3 regions of the Halobacillus trueperi genome follow, and region 2 is predicted to be linked to each of the others. Evidence: riboswitches for the same ligand, from Rfam matches in the RefSeq annotation. Region 2 holds a riboswitch; each other region holds the start of a gene.
The links. Region 2 has a riboswitch for thiamine pyrophosphate ahead of DYE48_RS16710 (YkoF family thiamine/hydroxymethylpyrimidine-binding protein). Riboswitches for the same ligand answer to the same signal wherever they lie in the genome.

Region 1 (5,431 bases), on a different contig from region 2:
ATACGCGATGGAACTGCCGATCACCCCAGCACCGACAACAATCGTTTCATAATGCTTATTCATAACATCCTCCCTCCATCGATTTCCTTCCTGTAAGCCTGCGCTGCTTTCACAGGGTCCTCCGCCTGGAGAATGCCTGACATGACTGCAATCCCCTGAGCTCCCGTACGAATGACATCCACTGACCGCTCCGGAGTTATCCCACCAATGCCAACTACCGAGCAGCCGACATGCCGGATGATTTCACGGAGCGAATCCAATCCTTTCCCCGCTTTTCCCGGCTTGGAGGAGGTCGGATAGATATTTCCGTATAGGAAAAAATCCGCTCCTTCCTCTTTGGCATCTATGGCCTCTTTTAATGAATGAACGGATTTCCCTACATTCAGTTCGGGAAAGGTTTGCTTCACTTGTGAGACTGGGAGGCTGTGGTGAGTCAACTGCACCCCGAAGCCTCCTGCTACAAAAGCAACGTCAGCCCTGTCATTGAGGATGATACGCTCCATTGGAAAACCGGCATCCGTCAGCTGTTGAATGCCAGCAAAAATTTCAGCAGCAGAGCGTTGCTTTTCTCGAATGTGGAGAAAATCGATTTCCTGCTGGACCGCGCTCACTGTCTCGCTTAGTTCAGCAAACGTCTGCTCTCCTGTAGAAATCACATGAATGGACGGCCTCACGATTCACTCTCCTTTCCCTGCCAAGAGAGAAGTTCTCATATCAAACGGCCATTCTTCCATGACATAAGCCATTTCCCAAAACTTGTATTCATACTGACTGCTAATCACAAACAACTCTTTCATCCGCTCACGGCCCGCTTCCGATTTCAATTCCGCCAGATCATCCAGCCGCTGGATCTGCTCCTCTACGAGCGTCCGGAACCAATCCCCGCCATAGGTGCCGATCCACTCCTGATAAATCGGTTCTTCCGGCTGATGATCTTTCAAGTGCTCCCCGACTTCATAATAAAGCCAATAGCACGGAAGAATCGTAGCGATAATCTCTCCCAAATCCCCATGGTAGGCGCCCCGGTACATATGGGAGGCGTACGCATACGCCGTCGGAGAAGGAGTGAACTGGTTGCGCTCCTCTTCTGTGATTCCGAGCCTTTTTGAAAAGTTCTCGTGAAGCTCCATCTCTGCTTCATACGTCCCTTGAGCATGAGATGCCATACTGGCCATCGTTTTCATGTCCTCGGACTTTGCCGCTCCCATCGCCTGGACTCTGGAAAAATGGGATAAATAATAAGAATCCTGAAGGACATAGTAGCGGAACTGGTCGAGGGATAACGTCCCTTCTCCAATCCCTTTGACAAATGGATGGTTGAAACTTGCTTCCCAAATGGGGTTCACCGCGTCGCGAATCTGTTGTGAAAATTTCATGATCAATCTCTCCTTTTCCCGACGATCCACGGTCAAGGAAAAAAGAAATAAGATGCAAGCACTCTATGCATCTATTTCCAGACACTAAAAAAACCACTTTCTTCATATGCGTAAAGAAAGTGGTTTCATGTGTAAACATCTATATGTAGCTTAAGATACACGTAACCGCCACTTCCCTACGCTGGTATCAACCAGATCAGGTTCTAAGAGTCTTAAAGCTACACTTTAATCTCAGCCTTGTGAGAAGGCACCCCTAGTGGATCGTCTATGTTTTTTGATTTCACTGATATCGTAACATGTTCTGAATCATTGTCAAAACATTCCTGAAAAACTTATCAATTAAAATATCATTGACTTTCAAATTCATGGCCCCTAGAATTCATTTAGTATTTTCTATAGCATGAATTGGAGTGTTTTCATGAGTCGCTTGAAAAATTTATCAGTACTATTTGCCGCCTCCATCATTTTAGGAGCAGCCTTCAACCTGTTTTTGATCCCCAATGAAGTCTTAACAGGTGGGGTGACCGGGCTGGCTATGGTGTTCGGGATACTTACTCCTATAAGTGCGGGTATTTGGTTAGTGGTTCTGAATGCCCCGATCTTTATTCTAGGATGGATGAAGCTGGGAAAAGAGTTTATTGCGAATAGCATATTTTCCGTAGTTGTCACCTCCATCACGATGCAATATCTCCCTGTCACTCAAGTAACCGAAGATGCCTTGTTAGCCTGTGTATTCGGAGGAGCGATTGCTGGTGGATCCATTGGTTTGATCATCAGGTTTTACGGATCCGGTGGTGGAGCTGATATTATTGGGCTTCTCCTCACGTTGAAGCGTGATATCCCGTTAGGAGTATTGATTTTTGCTATCAATAGTGTGGTTGTTTTTATCTCCGGCTTTGTTTTTTCATGGGAATTAGCTCTGTACACCATGATATCCATTTATATTACTGGAATAGTTATCGACCGTGTTCATACCCGCCATGTGAAGCTTAGCTTAATGGTTGTATCCGATCGTGGGGAAGAAGTGAAAAGTGAGCTGCTGGATAATTTAATCCGTGGCATCACTGTCATGTACGGTCAAGGTGGATATTCAAACACAGAACGTAAAGTGCTCTATACGGTTATTACGCGTTATGAGCTTGCATTAGTTAAATCACTGATTACAAGTATTGACCCCAAAGCATTTGTTAGTGTCAGTGAAACGGTAGAAGTCATAGGAAATTTCAGAAGATAAATATAGACATTAAAAATGCCTGATCCCACTCCGCTAAAAAGAGCACTTGGGGTCAGGCCTTTTTACTCAGGAAGCGCACACGGGAAATTCCTTTTTCTTGTCACATAGCAACGACTAAATCGATAAAAGCACGAAACCTGCAGGATACTCCTGCTTCGTACCAGGGTTGAATTTGATCTGCTACTTCTTCTGCACATCCAAATAATTTTGGCTTTGGTAATCGATAGAGAGGCATGAGTGACTGCAGCTCTTGTGCAGGCTTTGTTACACCTCTTAAGACGCAAATGAGGAAATTCTTCTATTAGATATTGCCAAATTATTAAAAGACTGTCTGCTTTATATGGCTAAAGTGGGCAATCTTTTTTAGAACCTTCCCTGAATTTTATGGTTCCACCTCTTATTTAATATCTGCTAAATTGACATATCGATAAAAACCGATATATAATATGGTTTATGGAACCAATTGATGTATTTAAGGCTTTATCCAACAAAACTAGACTTAACATTTTACAGTGGCTGAAGGAACCGGAGAAGCATTTTCCTAAACAAGGCGCTCACCTGCCAAAGGAGGTAAGTTATAAAGGGGGAGTATGTGTAGGTGACATTCAAGAAAAAGCCGAAGCTTCTCAATCTACGGTATCTCACTACTTGACGATGATGCAGAAAGCTGGTCTTCTTGAATCTGTCCGTTATGGCCAGTGGACATACTATCGAAGAAATGAAGAAGCCATTCGTCAGTTTGCTGAATACCTTAAAACAGAAATCTGAGTTGGTTGATTTCTGTTTCTTTTTTAATATAATATATCGATTATTCTAGATATTTAAATATAAAGATCTCAGGAGGAATTCATTCCATGCGTTACATCTCATATATATTAGCGTTATTGGCAGGAGCAGCGCTTAGTTTTGAAGGAGCTATTTATGGTGAATTAGGAAAAACGATAGGAAAACTGGAAACTAGTTTTTATAACTTCTTTATTGGTTCGATCATCCTCGGATTACTTTGGCTATTCTTTGGAAAAGGGAAATTTTCTTATATCGTTGAAGCACCTAAATGGACACTGCTTGGGGGTGTCTTGGGAGTTGTCTATTTAACATCTATTGTTATAAGTGTTCCATTTGTCGGTGTCGGAATAACTATGGTTGCAGTAATTATTGGTCAATTAGTAATGAGTATAGTGATTGAACATTATGGTTGGCTTGGAAGCAAGAAATCCAGAGTCAATAAAGAAAAAATATTCGCTGTTATTTCAATGATTATAGCACTTATTTTAGTTTACTAGGAGGTCTCGAAATGGGTATATTAATGATTCTATTCACCTTTTTAGGTGGTCTCACATTAAGCGCACAATCAGCTGTTAATGGTACATTCGGTCGTAAAGCAGGAACCATCGAAACGACCCTGTTAACTTTTCTGACTGGAACCATGTTTCTAGCAATTATTATACTATTCTTTGGTCATGGAAATTTGCTTGCCATTGTAGAAGTACCTAAATGGCAATTAAGCGCCGTATTTTTAGGTGTGTTGTTTTTACTTTTCATAATAGCCGCTGTCCCTAAAATCGGGGTCATTGCAACCAATATTACGGTTATCATCGGTCAGCTTGTCATCGGTATTCTTATTGATAATTTCGGTTGGTTCAACAGTTTAGTAATTCCTTTGGATATGAAACGTGGTTTTGCATTACTCTTTATGATTATTGCTCTTTACTTTATCTATAAGGGAAATACACGTGCCAGCGAAGAAATCTCTGCATAGTATAGTAAAATTCAAAACACTGCAATCGTTAAAGATAAGATTGCAGTGTTTTTTTATTAGATAGAATATATCTATTGAATGGAAGTGTTGGTCATTTAAAATTATCAGTGCCTGATCCCGCTTAGCTAAAGTGTTAACGCACTGGGGGCGGACACTTTCATTCAGGCCTTTTTAATCAGGAAGCGCCGACCCATCCCCGCTCTTCACAGTTGTGCCGTGAGGGTGACTACAACAGGTTCGTTTTTTCTATTCTTCCTGACGAAGAAATGATGTCCCTTTAGAAACAAAACCTTCCATAATATCTTTTGGCACCAAACTTCCACCTGTTGCCCAGACTAAATGAGTCGCATGACTTAAACGGGAGCCATACATGCGGTCTAAATGTTGTTGGATGTCAACGGAAGAAGGACCGTACATGCCTGCAAGTGCTAATGTTCGTGCCTGACCCCCACCACGTTAACACTTCAGCGCAGTGGGGGTCAGGCACTATTTTTTATTACTTTCATCCATTTCGGCAAGAGTAATTCCAAACCAGTATAATCTCCTAATCATTGGGCAAAATACCATCTGATCTTATATAAGGTGGTTGATTAAAATATTTAAATACTACATAAAGCAATGGAAAAAAATACAACAATTCAAGTACTGGTCATTATCAGAGAAGGCGAAATTCATTGGAATTTCAAACTTGCTTTATTACTGTGTTGTTTGTCTATTTCCTACTGATGGAATCATATATCTTTCATTCCTTCTTTTCTTTCTTTATTCGGTTATTTACTTAGCTTTTTTGGTCATTAAAATAATTCTGAAGAAATACAACAACTTATCCTATAACAGCAATCAATTGAATGATCTAATGGAAGAAATCGATTCAATGAGTGGTATTCAGTTTGAAACAGTCCTTTCTCACTTATTAAGAAGTGAAGGATATGATGTAAAACGAACTCCTAAGTCTGGTGATTATGGAGCAGACCTTGTCTTAAGAAAAGGATCAGATGTCATTGTAGTCCAAGCGAAAAGGTCCTCTAACAATATAGGAATATCAGCCGTAAATGAAATAGT
Region 2 (5,431 bases):
CGAGGTTGACTTTTCATCCTGCCCGAACGTCGGTTCATCAAGGAAAAGCAGCCGCTGGTCCTCGATGATCATTGTCGCGACACTCAAGCGTCGTTTCTGCCCCTGGCTGAGAAGGAAGGGGTGCTGATCCTCCAGCCCGTCCAGCCGGCAGAACTTCAATATTTCTTCGACGATCCTGGTCCATTCCGCTTCCTTCATCCCGGCATGCTGCAGACTGAAGGCGACTTCATCATAGACCGCATCTGCAATGAACTGGTGTTCCGGGTTCTGGAAAACATATCCAACTTCTTGACGAAGGTCATTCTCTTTCCATTTCTTTAACGAGCGGCCGCCCAGAGAAACCGTTCCCATGCTCGGAGACTGGATGCCCGCAAGGATTCTCGATAAGGAAGATTTTCCACTTCCGTTCTCGCCAACGATCGCCACCCATTCTCCCTCATGAAAAGTGACGTTGATGTTTCGCAAGATTGATTTCCAATGCACATTCTCTACTTTCAACAACTCCTCATTCTTATGTTCGGCGGGACGAGGATTCTCCTGTAAAGAGGCGGGCGGCGGCATTTCTTCGATGTGAAGCGGATAAGGAGGCGTCCATCCCCGTTCCAGAGCTGTTCTCGTTGCGTAAGGCAGCTGGATGCCCATCTCGTGAATTTCCCGGGCGTATGTTATTAAACGGTCGTGGAGCGGACCATCGTAGGCGAGCTCTCCATCTCCATTGATGATGAGGACTCGTTCCAACAAGTCCAGCCAGCCTTCCAGCTTATGTTCAATGACAAGTAGAGTGAAAGACAGCTCCTTTTTCAATGTTTTCAAAAGCTGGATGAATTCTTTCCTTGCCACCGGATCCAAATTCGCCGTCGGCTCATCGAGGATCAGTACCTCGGGCTCCATCGCTAGGATGCAGGCAAGGGCGACTTTCTGCTTTTGTCCGCCGGAAAGCTCGGAGATATTCGCCGTTTTGTAATCTTCCATCCCGACCGATCTTAGCGCCGTATCCACTTTTTCCACCATCGACGCATAAGGAGTATTCAAGTTCTCCAGCCCGAAGGCCACTTCATCTTCGACGGTGATCATGCAGAACTGCGTCTCCGGATCCTGAAAAACGACGCCGACATTCTGCGCCATTTCACCGGCAGGGTAGGAGTCGGTCCGCCGTCCCTTCACATGGACTTCTCCATCCATGGAACCGTCCAGTTCCCTGGGATAGAGGCCGTTCAGACAGTGGGTGAGGGAGCTTTTCCCCGACCCGCTCGGACCAAGGATCAGTAGGTTTTCTCCCTCTTCTACGCAAAAGTTCAGACGAGACAGCACTGGCTTCTGCCTTTCCTCATAATGGAGGGTGAGGTCCTCAACACGTATCACTTCCTGATTCATGCCGCTTGCTTCCTTCGGTGTTCTTTTCCGAGAGCGAAGCTTGAAAGGACGCCCGTCTTCGCTAAGGCGTCACTGAGCGCTTTGCCTGCGACACCTGAAATGATGGCACCACTGATGATGCGGGCGATGAACATGGCAAGGACGTATCCTGTGCTCAGTGCTGCGTATCCGGATAGGAAGTAGCCCCAGACGAAGCTGAACACCGCGGCCATAACTCCGGCAAGCATGAGGGTGAACAGATCATAACGCTTGTACCTCGTCAGAGCAAAGGCGGATTCTGCCCCGAGCCCCTGGATCATCCCTGAAACGAGGAGCATCGGACCGACCGCATTGCCGAGCAGCACTTCGACCGCCGCCGCAATCGTTTCTGATAAAAAAGCGGCGCCGGGTTTACGGATGATATAAGCCGCAATGATCGATACGATGAACCAGATGCCGAAGATGAGGTCATAGCCGATCGGTCCGAAAAAGCCGACGAGGATTTTTCCGACCGGAAGGAACGCAAGATACACGACTGCAAAAACGACAGAAAGGACGGACATGACGACGATTTCTTTCAGTTTCCAGCTGTTCATGGGCGATCATCCTTATGGGAAGGGCTGTTGGCGGAGACTGTCACAGTCATCACCGTATGCGAAGATCCGCTCGCTTCCGTTTCCCTGAACACATCCTGTAGTCCTGTGAAAATGTCGCGTGTGTCTCCATCGAGGCGAGTAGAATAGTGGGCGGGCGTGACTTCGACACCTTTTTCCTTCATCGCTTCAATCTGACGGTAGATCGTATCCATATAATCACCGCCACCCATCGGATACAGCGAGAATTTCGCCGCAATCCGCTGTTCGATTTCCTTGAATTGAGGCTTGTTCAACCGTTCCTCTGATTCATCCATATGGACATCACCGGACGAATCTCCAGGGCAGCCGATGGAAAAGGTCCCTTGAAAAGCGACATGGACACCCGTTTTAGCGATATGTAATAAAATCGCCTCCGTGACTTCGAAGACATGCTCCATCCTACCGCGGACCGTCGTCGTGACATCGTCCGTCTTCATCCACACTTTCGAGCTGTCCACCTCATTCAGGCCCGCCTTGATGTAATCCACGAATTTGTCCGACATCGGGTGCACGGAAAAAGAGCACCCCGCGATCCTTGACGTTCCACAATGGTTTTCCATTTCTTATTCCTCCTTTTTTTGAGCACAAAAAAACTGCATCCCACGGGAATGCAGTCTACCAATCATAAAGGAAGAACCAGTTCGGTCCTTGTGAATGACGACCGCACTTCCCCACGCTAGTATTATCTAGTTCGGGTTCCAAGGGTCGGAATTTTTCCTCTCAGCCGCTTATAGCAGCTCCCCCAGTGCAAAACTCGTATGCAGTTCTTGTACGTTGCTTTCATCGTAGCGGAGAGTCATAGATTTGTAAACCATCTTTTTTATAAAAAACAAATGAACCGGATCGCCCTGGGGGATCCGGCTCATTCCTTATGCTTTCGACAAGCGTAACTTCATCACATTCTGATCTATGAAACAATCGATATACGGCACGCGTTCATAAGGGTAATAACTGACGGATGTCGGTTTCACTTCCATCATTTGATACAGGTCCTCTGTTGAAGCTACATCATTCAAAATCAATCGGACGTCTTCACCAGTCAACGAGGAGAACTTAGCCGAAGTGTAACCTTCATTTTTCATAAATTGGAGTAAATCCATTGTAGTCTCCTTATTATCTGACCTTGAACCATAAATTTTCCCTGAATAAAAAAACCGAAACATATGTCATAGAAATACCTTTTACGACTTCCCTCTAACTATTATTCTACTAAAATAAGGGTCAAGAAGGAAGGGAAGAGTTTCGACAAAAAAACAGGCGCAGTGCTGCTTCTTGTCGTTCATCAATAATAAGGGGAGATCATCAAGTAGACGATGACTCCAGTCAGACTTACGTACAGCCAGATCGGCATCGTCCATCTCGCGATTTTGCGGTGCTTGTCCACTTTCATCGCAAGGCCGCGGAACAACGTGAGAAGCGCAAGGGGTACGATGAGTGCCGCCAATACGATATGGGTGATCAAAATGAAATAATAGATCCCAGCAATGATCCCTTCACCGCCGAAGGACGTCGACTCCGCCATCGAATGGTACGTCAGGTACGAGACGAGGAAGAGAGCTGTCGACGTGAATGCAGCGAAAATGAAACGTTTGTGCCATTTGACGTTTTTCCTAATGATCATGAACAACGCAGCAAGCAGGAAAACGAACGTAAACGAATTCAAGACCGCATTCAAGAGGGGAAGGAGTTTAATATTGAATCCGAGATCCCCGTCAACTTTCGGTAAGAACAATAAGGCCACAACGATTAGGTTGATGGCGATCGAAAGTCCCACGACCCATGGGACGTAATTGAATTTTTTCATGGTATCGATCCTTTCATACATCTTTATATAGAATCCTAGTTAAGTATAAAGAATGTGAGGGGAGAATGCTATGACAGAAAACGCACAATTTGTCGTACGAGCCTATTGCGGTGGAAAGATCCGCGAGTTAGGAACCTGCGAAAGAAAATCAAAGAAAAAGAGATGGGGCAAAAGCTCCATCTCTTTTTCTTCGTTCTGGGTGAACGGGCAAACCAATGACGACAAAAACCCATAGGATACTACACAGAAAGGAGGGACTTCTATGTCTGAAAGAAACTTGTTCCTCAGATTCATAGGCACAGGACTTGAACTCATCGTATCCGGATTCCTCGCGATCCTCTACACAGCAACGCAGAACACAGGGCGTGGCTTCGATCCGAACCCCGTCTTTTGGAAAGCCTTCATCATCATCCATGTCGCGCTTCTCATTTTCATCCCGCTGCTGGCAAAAGGTAAAACACTCGGCATGATTTTCACGAATCTCACCATCGAATCCAATTCAGGAAAGCCGCCGAACATCCTGCAGATCTTACTACGTGCCGTCTTAGGATTCGGTCCGGTCATCCTTACCCAGGGAATGTGGTACTGGGTTTCATTCGTCACTGGTTTGATGGATTCGAAAGGGAGAGGGTGGAGTGAACTCATATCCTATACGACGATAAAATGGAAAGAGCCTCCGTTGGAATAAGAGGCTCAGGGCAATTGTGCTTTCCGGTATTGGGTTTATCAAAACGGATGTGTATTTATTAGTACCGTAGTTAAACATATTTTATACTTTTGAAACCATGCCCGGGAGCTTTTTTTCCATCAATGCTTCAAGCCAATGGGTGGTCTCAACGAGTTGATCCAGAGATACGGATGTTTCTACGCCCATTTGATGGAACATATGAACCATATCTTCGGTACACACATTACCTACGGCTTTAGGGGCAAAAGGACACCCTCCGAGTCCTCCGATAGAAGAGTCGAAGGAAGTGACACCTTCTTGGTATGCGGCTAAAACATTCGCAAGTCCTAAACCTCTTGTATTATGGAAATGAAGCCTTAGACTTACTTCATCTTTGAAAGCTTCTTTAAATGAGTGGGCGACATTTTTTACTTGAAGAGGATTCGCTTGCCCGGTGGTGTCTGCTAATACCATTTCAGTACAACCTGCCTGAATGAAGTCTTCGGAAATTTTTAAGACTCTATTTATAGGTACTTCCCCTTCAAAAGGACAGCCAAAGACAGTTCCCAGAACTCCTGTCACTGGTTTTCCTTCTTCTTGTGCCTCCTTTGTAACTTTGACTAAAGCATCCTTGGATTCTTCTACTGTACGTTTAGCATTTTTGAGATTGAAAGTATCACTTGTTGCTAATACGGTATGGATGACGTCGATGTCTGTATTTAGAGCTCTTTCCAGTCCTGATCTGCTTAGTACTAAGCCTGAATAACGAACGTCTGACACTCTTGGTACCTGCTCCATGACTTGCTCTGCATCACGCATTTGAGGGACTACTTTTGGGTTAACAAAAGAAACCGCCTCAATTTGTTTCATTCCGCATTGTATCAATCGTTCTATTAGTTCAACTTTCTTTACTGTAGGTATCCACTGTTTTTCATTCTGCAGACCATCCCTCGGGCCGACTTCACATATCTG
Region 3 (5,431 bases), on a different contig from region 2:
TCCCGTTTGACGATCTTCACCCATTCAGGACCTGCTACAGGGTTGGCGTCTGTCTTCGTCGTTGTTCTGTACATCGGTCCAACACCTAAATAGTCGACAAGATTGACCGGACTCTGTTCTAATTCAATGCGATCGGATACAGATAATCCAATGATGGTATCCGGATAGTTGGAGCGGATTTCATTCACACTACGATCACTCTGCCCCACATGGATTCCATCAGCCTTAAGCACATCAAAAAGTTCAACTTCATCGTTGACGATAAATAAAATACCCGCTTCAGCACAACGTTGGCGCAGCTTATGACCGAGACTGTACTTCGCTTCTCCAGTTAGAGCGCCTTCTCCTTTTTCCCTATATTGAAAGCACGTGATGCCAGCTTTAATCGCTTCATCCAAAATGCTCAAGGGATCTTTGTTACAGTTTTGGCTGCCCATAATGAAGTATTTTCTAAGGGTAGAAGCTTTCATTTTTCAGCCCCCATGGCTATAGCATCGACAAACCTGGGAATGAATGTCCCTGGACCTTTGACATCAGGGTGATCCGCTGCTTGTTCTGCCGCCCGTCCATAATGACTTAATGTTGCTAGAACCTTTTCTTTAGAATTGCCTTCTACCGTTAAGCTTGCTGTGAGCAAGGAACCCAGCAAACAGCCGGATCCTGTAATTTGAGCAAGGAGAGGGTGTCCGGTTTCATTGACAAAAACGTCCCCGTCGATACATCCGACATCCTTTTCACCAGTACAAACGACTCCGGTCTGATATTTTTCTGCAACTAGACGAACGATGGCTTCAGCGTCAGCTTCTCCTGTAGCGTCTACACCTTTCGTTTCCACATCCTGACCGACGAGGTGGGCGATTTCACCGGCATTTCCTTTAATGACGGTCGGCTTCACCTCCTGCAAAATACGTTGGCATACGTTTGAACGATAGCAGGTTGCAGGGGCGCCAACAGGATCGAGGACGACCGGAATGCCGATCTCTTTTGCTGCTCTTCCTGCAAGAATCATCGCTTCCACCTGGTTTTCATGAAGCGTCCCTATATTCAATAACAGCCCTTGAGACAATCGGGTGACCTCTGCAACCTCCTGCTTGGCATTGGCCATTATCGGTGATCCTCCGAATGCTAGAAGTCCGTTCGCTGTGAAATTCATGACGACCGCATTCGTGATGTGATGGATCAGTGGGCGTTGTTCTCTCACTCTGTCGATAACATTTACAGCCATTGGTTGAAAACCTCCTCACGCAAAGCAAAATGATTGGTCGGGCCACTTCCTTTTCCTAAATCGAAGGAATGGCGGATCGCCTCTGTTACAAAGTATTTCGCTTCTTTGACGGCTTGTGGCAAAGCGTGTCCCTGACTCAAGTATGCCGTAATGGCTGCAGAATACGTACAACCTGTCCCGTGTGTATTGGAAGAATCAATACGTTCGGATTCAAATTCATGAAACCACTGCCCATCATATAAAAAATCAACCGCTCTTCCATTGAGATGGCCCCCTTTGACAAGGGCTGCAGCCGCACCTAAGTCTTTCACGATCACTTCGGCCGCTTCTCTCATATCCGCTTCTGTTTCAATTTTCCCTCCAACAAGCACTTCCGTTTCAGGGATGTTGGGAGTGACGAGCGCTGTCTTTGGTACAAGATATTCTTTCAAATAACGTTGATCTTCTTTTTCAATCAACGGGTCCCCACTCTGGGCAACCATGACAGGGTCCATGACGTACGGAGCACCCACCTCATCCAACCATTCACTGATGACTTTCATCATTTTCTTGTTGGCAATCATCCCTGTTTTCAGTGCCTGGACAGGCATATCCTCAGAAATAGCTTTCAGCTGACTCCTAATGAAATTTTCCGGCAGGTGATGAACATCTTTCACTCCTGTCGTATTTTGCGAAACGACTGATGTCACAACACTCATGCCATAACTTTTCAACTCCTGAAAAGTTTTCAAGTCTGCCTGAATACCCGCACCACCACTAGGATCGGTCCCGGCAATCGTCAACGCACATGAGACTTGTCTCATTTCACACCCTCCTTTTCACAAGGCCATTGCTCTTGGGTATAGGCCATATCCCAAAAGGCATATTCCAGCTGACAACTTTTACGAAAGGCTTCTCTCATCCGCTGTTTTTCCGATTCCGACGCACGTTCCGCATACTGATCAAGCCGTTCACATAACACCGCTGTCAGACCCTTCACTTCCTCATTGGCATAAAACTCGATCCACGGGAGGAAGGGGTGATCGGACCCTGGCTGATAGCTGTTCATCAGCTCGACTCCAATTTCATAATACGTCCACGGGCACGGAAGCAAGGCTGCTAATATTTCTCCGATTCCTCCTTGGTAGGCATGAAATAGCATATGTTTAATATAGTGATCAGCGGTTGGCGGCAATGGATACCCTTGCAGTTCCTCATAGGAAACGCCAATCTGTTCACAAAAATTGTTGTGAGGGTGAACCTCACTGTTCAACACAAAATCGATTTGTTCGTTAAACAGTTGAATGTCTTCCCTTCCCTGAGATTTGGAAATGGCGATTCCATAGACGTGCATAAAGGCATTCAAATACTCATAATCAGCCTTGATATAGTGAATCAACGCTTCTTTTGGAACCTCCCCTTTTCCGATACCCTGGATAAAGGGATGAGTGAAGATTTTTTGATAGATATCCTGACTTTCTTTTCTTAATTGATTGGAAAAAGACATGATAGAGCCTCCTATTATTCTCGGAAGCTACTAGAGGACAGAAGGGGATTCTTACTACTTCCCTCCGCCGGCATGACCCGGATCAGGTATTGAGGGACCAAGGAATGTCTCCTTATCTCAGCGAATACTCGCGCCCCTAGCAGTTTCCGTGTATTATGGTTGTAAGATCATATTATCAACTTTCACTCGTGATAAAATGAAGGCAGCAATGAAAGCCCCCGAGACACTGCTTACGACAAAAGAAGGAACAAACGCGAAAACACCTGTTGAACTTCCCATCAGGACGTGCGCAATCGGAACAGATGCCAAAGCCCCTATGACTCCAGTACCTAAAACTTCACCAATCACCGCAGACCTTTTTCTTTCATAGAATCGATAACAAAGCCCTGCCAATAATGCACCGAACATTCCGCCCGGAAAAGCAAGAAAGGTGCCGAGCCCTAATAAGAAACGTAAGAGCCCGATAACAAAAGCAATCATGACCGCCGGGGCGGGTCCAAGCACCACCGCCGCGACTACATTAACCGCATGCTGGACAGGATAAGCTTTCGCAATTCCAGCCGGAAACCAGAGAAATTGAGCTCCAAGCGTTCCAATGGCAATAAGCACGGCCATCGTTGTGAGTATCTTTGTGTTTCTCATCTTTCACCACCTTTCCGTACAGGAGCTGAATGGAACCAGATAAAAAAAGCCAGATCCTTAGAGGACCTGGCCTGGTATGCAGTAAGTCGATACACGTATCGTCAGACTACTTCCCTCCGCTGGTATTAACCAGATCAGGTTCGTAAGAGTCAGAAAGCTTGCTCGCTTTCCTCTCAGCCCATTCAGGCTCCCCTAGTAGTTTCATAAACTTATTCGCTTGGTGATTTTCATCATAACAAAGTTGGATGTTTCTGTCATGTGAAACTTTTCCTCCCGTTCAAACGTCAACAAAGTAGATAAGGAGTGTGAGAATGATGAAAATGAGATGGATGCTTGGCATGTTGATGGTTTTCTTTTTATTCCTTAGTGCATGTGGGGTGTCAGAAACAGAAGAAGTGGATCAGAATGAAGTGGAAGCAGACTCCACCAATCCGGATATAAGCGGATTTGTCATGGATCAAGATGAAGACAGGATCCTCGTAGTCACACCGATGGATGATGATTCAGGGGATGAAGGACGGGCCATGTGGGTATCCGAAGCTCCTGAAGGTCTCTGGATTGGCAAACAGGTCGAAGTGTGGGTAGACGGAGATATCGCTGAATCCTACCCAGAACAAGCAACCGCCGATAAAGTCCAGGAGCTTGAAATGAGTGAAGTACAGGGAGCGGATTTAAAAGCATCCGAAGCTCTCTCTACAGCTTTGTCCGAAACAGAACCAGAGCAGACAGATGTGCTGATCGTTTCGCTACTTTCCTTTGATGAAGAATCCGATCAGTGGACCGTCAAGCTGGACCAACGCGGGACCGATCAGGGCGAATGGAAAACGACAGTCAAAGATGAGAAATAGAGCGTCATCCCGAGGGAGCGCTCTATGCATCCACCTTTTTCAAAAGCCATAACCTTACGCTCAGCTCCAGCAAAAAAAGATCATCCGCATTGAGAAGAGAGAGGCCAGTCAAATGTTCAATGTTTCTCAATCTGTGCAGCAAAGATTGGCGGTGCAAGTTCAGGGCACGGGCCGTCTGACTGACATTGCTGTTGTATTTGTTATAGACCATAAACGTATGAATCAGTTCTGTCTGCCGTTTCTGGTCATAATCAATCAGCTTCTCCAACGTATCTGACACAATCGCTCCGATTTCTTCCTCGTGGGACAGTGCCATGAGCAACCGGTTCATTCTGGTATCACTGAAAAACGTCCGCTCCCCTTCTTCATGCTGCTGACCGATTTTCAGTGCCGTTTCCGCCTCTTCATAGCTTTTATGAAAAGTCTGATACCCACCTTTATGACAGGAAATCCCCCAGCTAATCGTAATCCCTTTTAATAACTCATGAAGTCTCCGCTCAATCAGGTCGAGAAACTGGTTCGCGGTTTCTTCGTAATCCGGACGGTCCGTTTCCAAATAAACGATTACCTCGCCTTCATCAAAGGTGGTCATCGTCCTCCGGTGCAGCGCGTCTCCGGCATGAGTGACTTCCTTCTGAATGTAATAATTGCGACTGTTGATCGATGATGATTTGACTTGAGGCATCGTTGAAGAGGTGCGTTCCTCCTCCGGCTGCACGAAACGGATATGGCCGACGAGACAAATATAAGGCTTCTCCAAATCATAACCAAGCAGCTGCGCTTTCGAAAAAAGAGCTCTGTCCATCTCCCTCTCCTGCTTGGCTAAATCCAGCAAAAAGTTATCCTTAAGTCTGATTTCAGTCATTTCAATGGCGTTCTCTTTGACGAAATATAAGGCACAAGCTGTAAGCGCATGCTCCAAAATGTGAAGATTCACCCACGTTAAATCTTTGTCGTCCTTTGGCTTAAATAGAATATATCCCTGTTTCTTATAGTTTGATAAAATTGTAAGCTGGTAGCATTTCTGATCACCGATTTCATAGGTTTCAATGTAATGGCTGAGCGGGTGATCACTGTCCATCTCCGTTTCTACAAGGGTTCCTTCCTGAGAAAGCTCATGCCCATTTAAAACATCGATGTAATAACGATCAAAATACTGATTCGCCCGGATCTGTTTGTTATGATCACTGATGGCCGTCGGAATGCCTGTGTTCTGGTAGATGATTGATG

Region 1: another riboswitch for thiamine pyrophosphate. It lies ahead of tenA (thiaminase II); the one in region 2 lies ahead of DYE48_RS16710 (YkoF family thiamine/hydroxymethylpyrimidine-binding protein).
Region 3: another riboswitch for thiamine pyrophosphate. It lies ahead of tenA (thiaminase II); the one in region 2 lies ahead of DYE48_RS16710 (YkoF family thiamine/hydroxymethylpyrimidine-binding protein).

The regions. Positions count from the first base shown of each region.
Region 1 is NZ_QUAE01000008.1:158,238-163,668, forward strand. Features, by position in the region: gene thiO (glycine oxidase ThiO) at 1-63, opposite strand, end outside; gene DYE48_RS12025 (thiamine phosphate synthase) at 60-674, opposite strand; gene tenA (thiaminase II) at 678-1,376, opposite strand; TPP riboswitch at 1,533-1,641, opposite strand; gene DYE48_RS12035 (YitT family protein) at 1,795-2,610, shown strand; gene DYE48_RS12040 (ArsR/SmtB family transcription factor) at 3,064-3,378, shown strand; gene DYE48_RS12045 (DMT family transporter) at 3,465-3,893, shown strand; gene DYE48_RS12050 (DMT family transporter) at 3,905-4,369, shown strand; gene DYE48_RS12055 (restriction endonuclease) at 5,214-5,431, shown strand, end outside.
Region 2 is NZ_QUAE01000019.1:16,025-21,455, reverse strand. Features, by position in the region: gene DYE48_RS16720 (ABC transporter ATP-binding protein) at 1-1,374, opposite strand, end outside; gene DYE48_RS16715 (ECF transporter S component) at 1,371-1,949, opposite strand; gene DYE48_RS16710 (YkoF family thiamine/hydroxymethylpyrimidine-binding protein) at 1,946-2,548, opposite strand; TPP riboswitch at 2,640-2,742, opposite strand; gene DYE48_RS16705 (hypothetical protein) at 2,858-3,088, opposite strand; gene DYE48_RS16700 (DUF420 domain-containing protein) at 3,271-3,792, opposite strand; gene DYE48_RS21255 (hypothetical protein) at 3,863-4,027, shown strand; gene DYE48_RS16695 (RDD family protein) at 4,055-4,480, shown strand; gene DYE48_RS16690 (hydroxymethylglutaryl-CoA lyase) at 4,562-5,431, opposite strand, start outside.
Region 3 is NZ_QUAE01000004.1:261,282-266,712, reverse strand. Features, by position in the region: gene thiE (thiamine phosphate synthase) at 1-470, opposite strand, end outside; gene thiM (hydroxyethylthiazole kinase) at 467-1,225, opposite strand; gene thiD (bifunctional hydroxymethylpyrimidine kinase/phosphomethylpyrimidine kinase) at 1,216-2,028, opposite strand; gene tenA (thiaminase II) at 2,025-2,711, opposite strand; TPP riboswitch at 2,754-2,859, opposite strand; gene thiW (energy coupling factor transporter S component ThiW) at 2,865-3,353, opposite strand; TPP riboswitch at 3,448-3,557, opposite strand; gene DYE48_RS07800 (DUF3221 domain-containing protein) at 3,665-4,201, shown strand; gene DYE48_RS07795 (PucR family transcriptional regulator) at 4,224-5,431, opposite strand, start outside.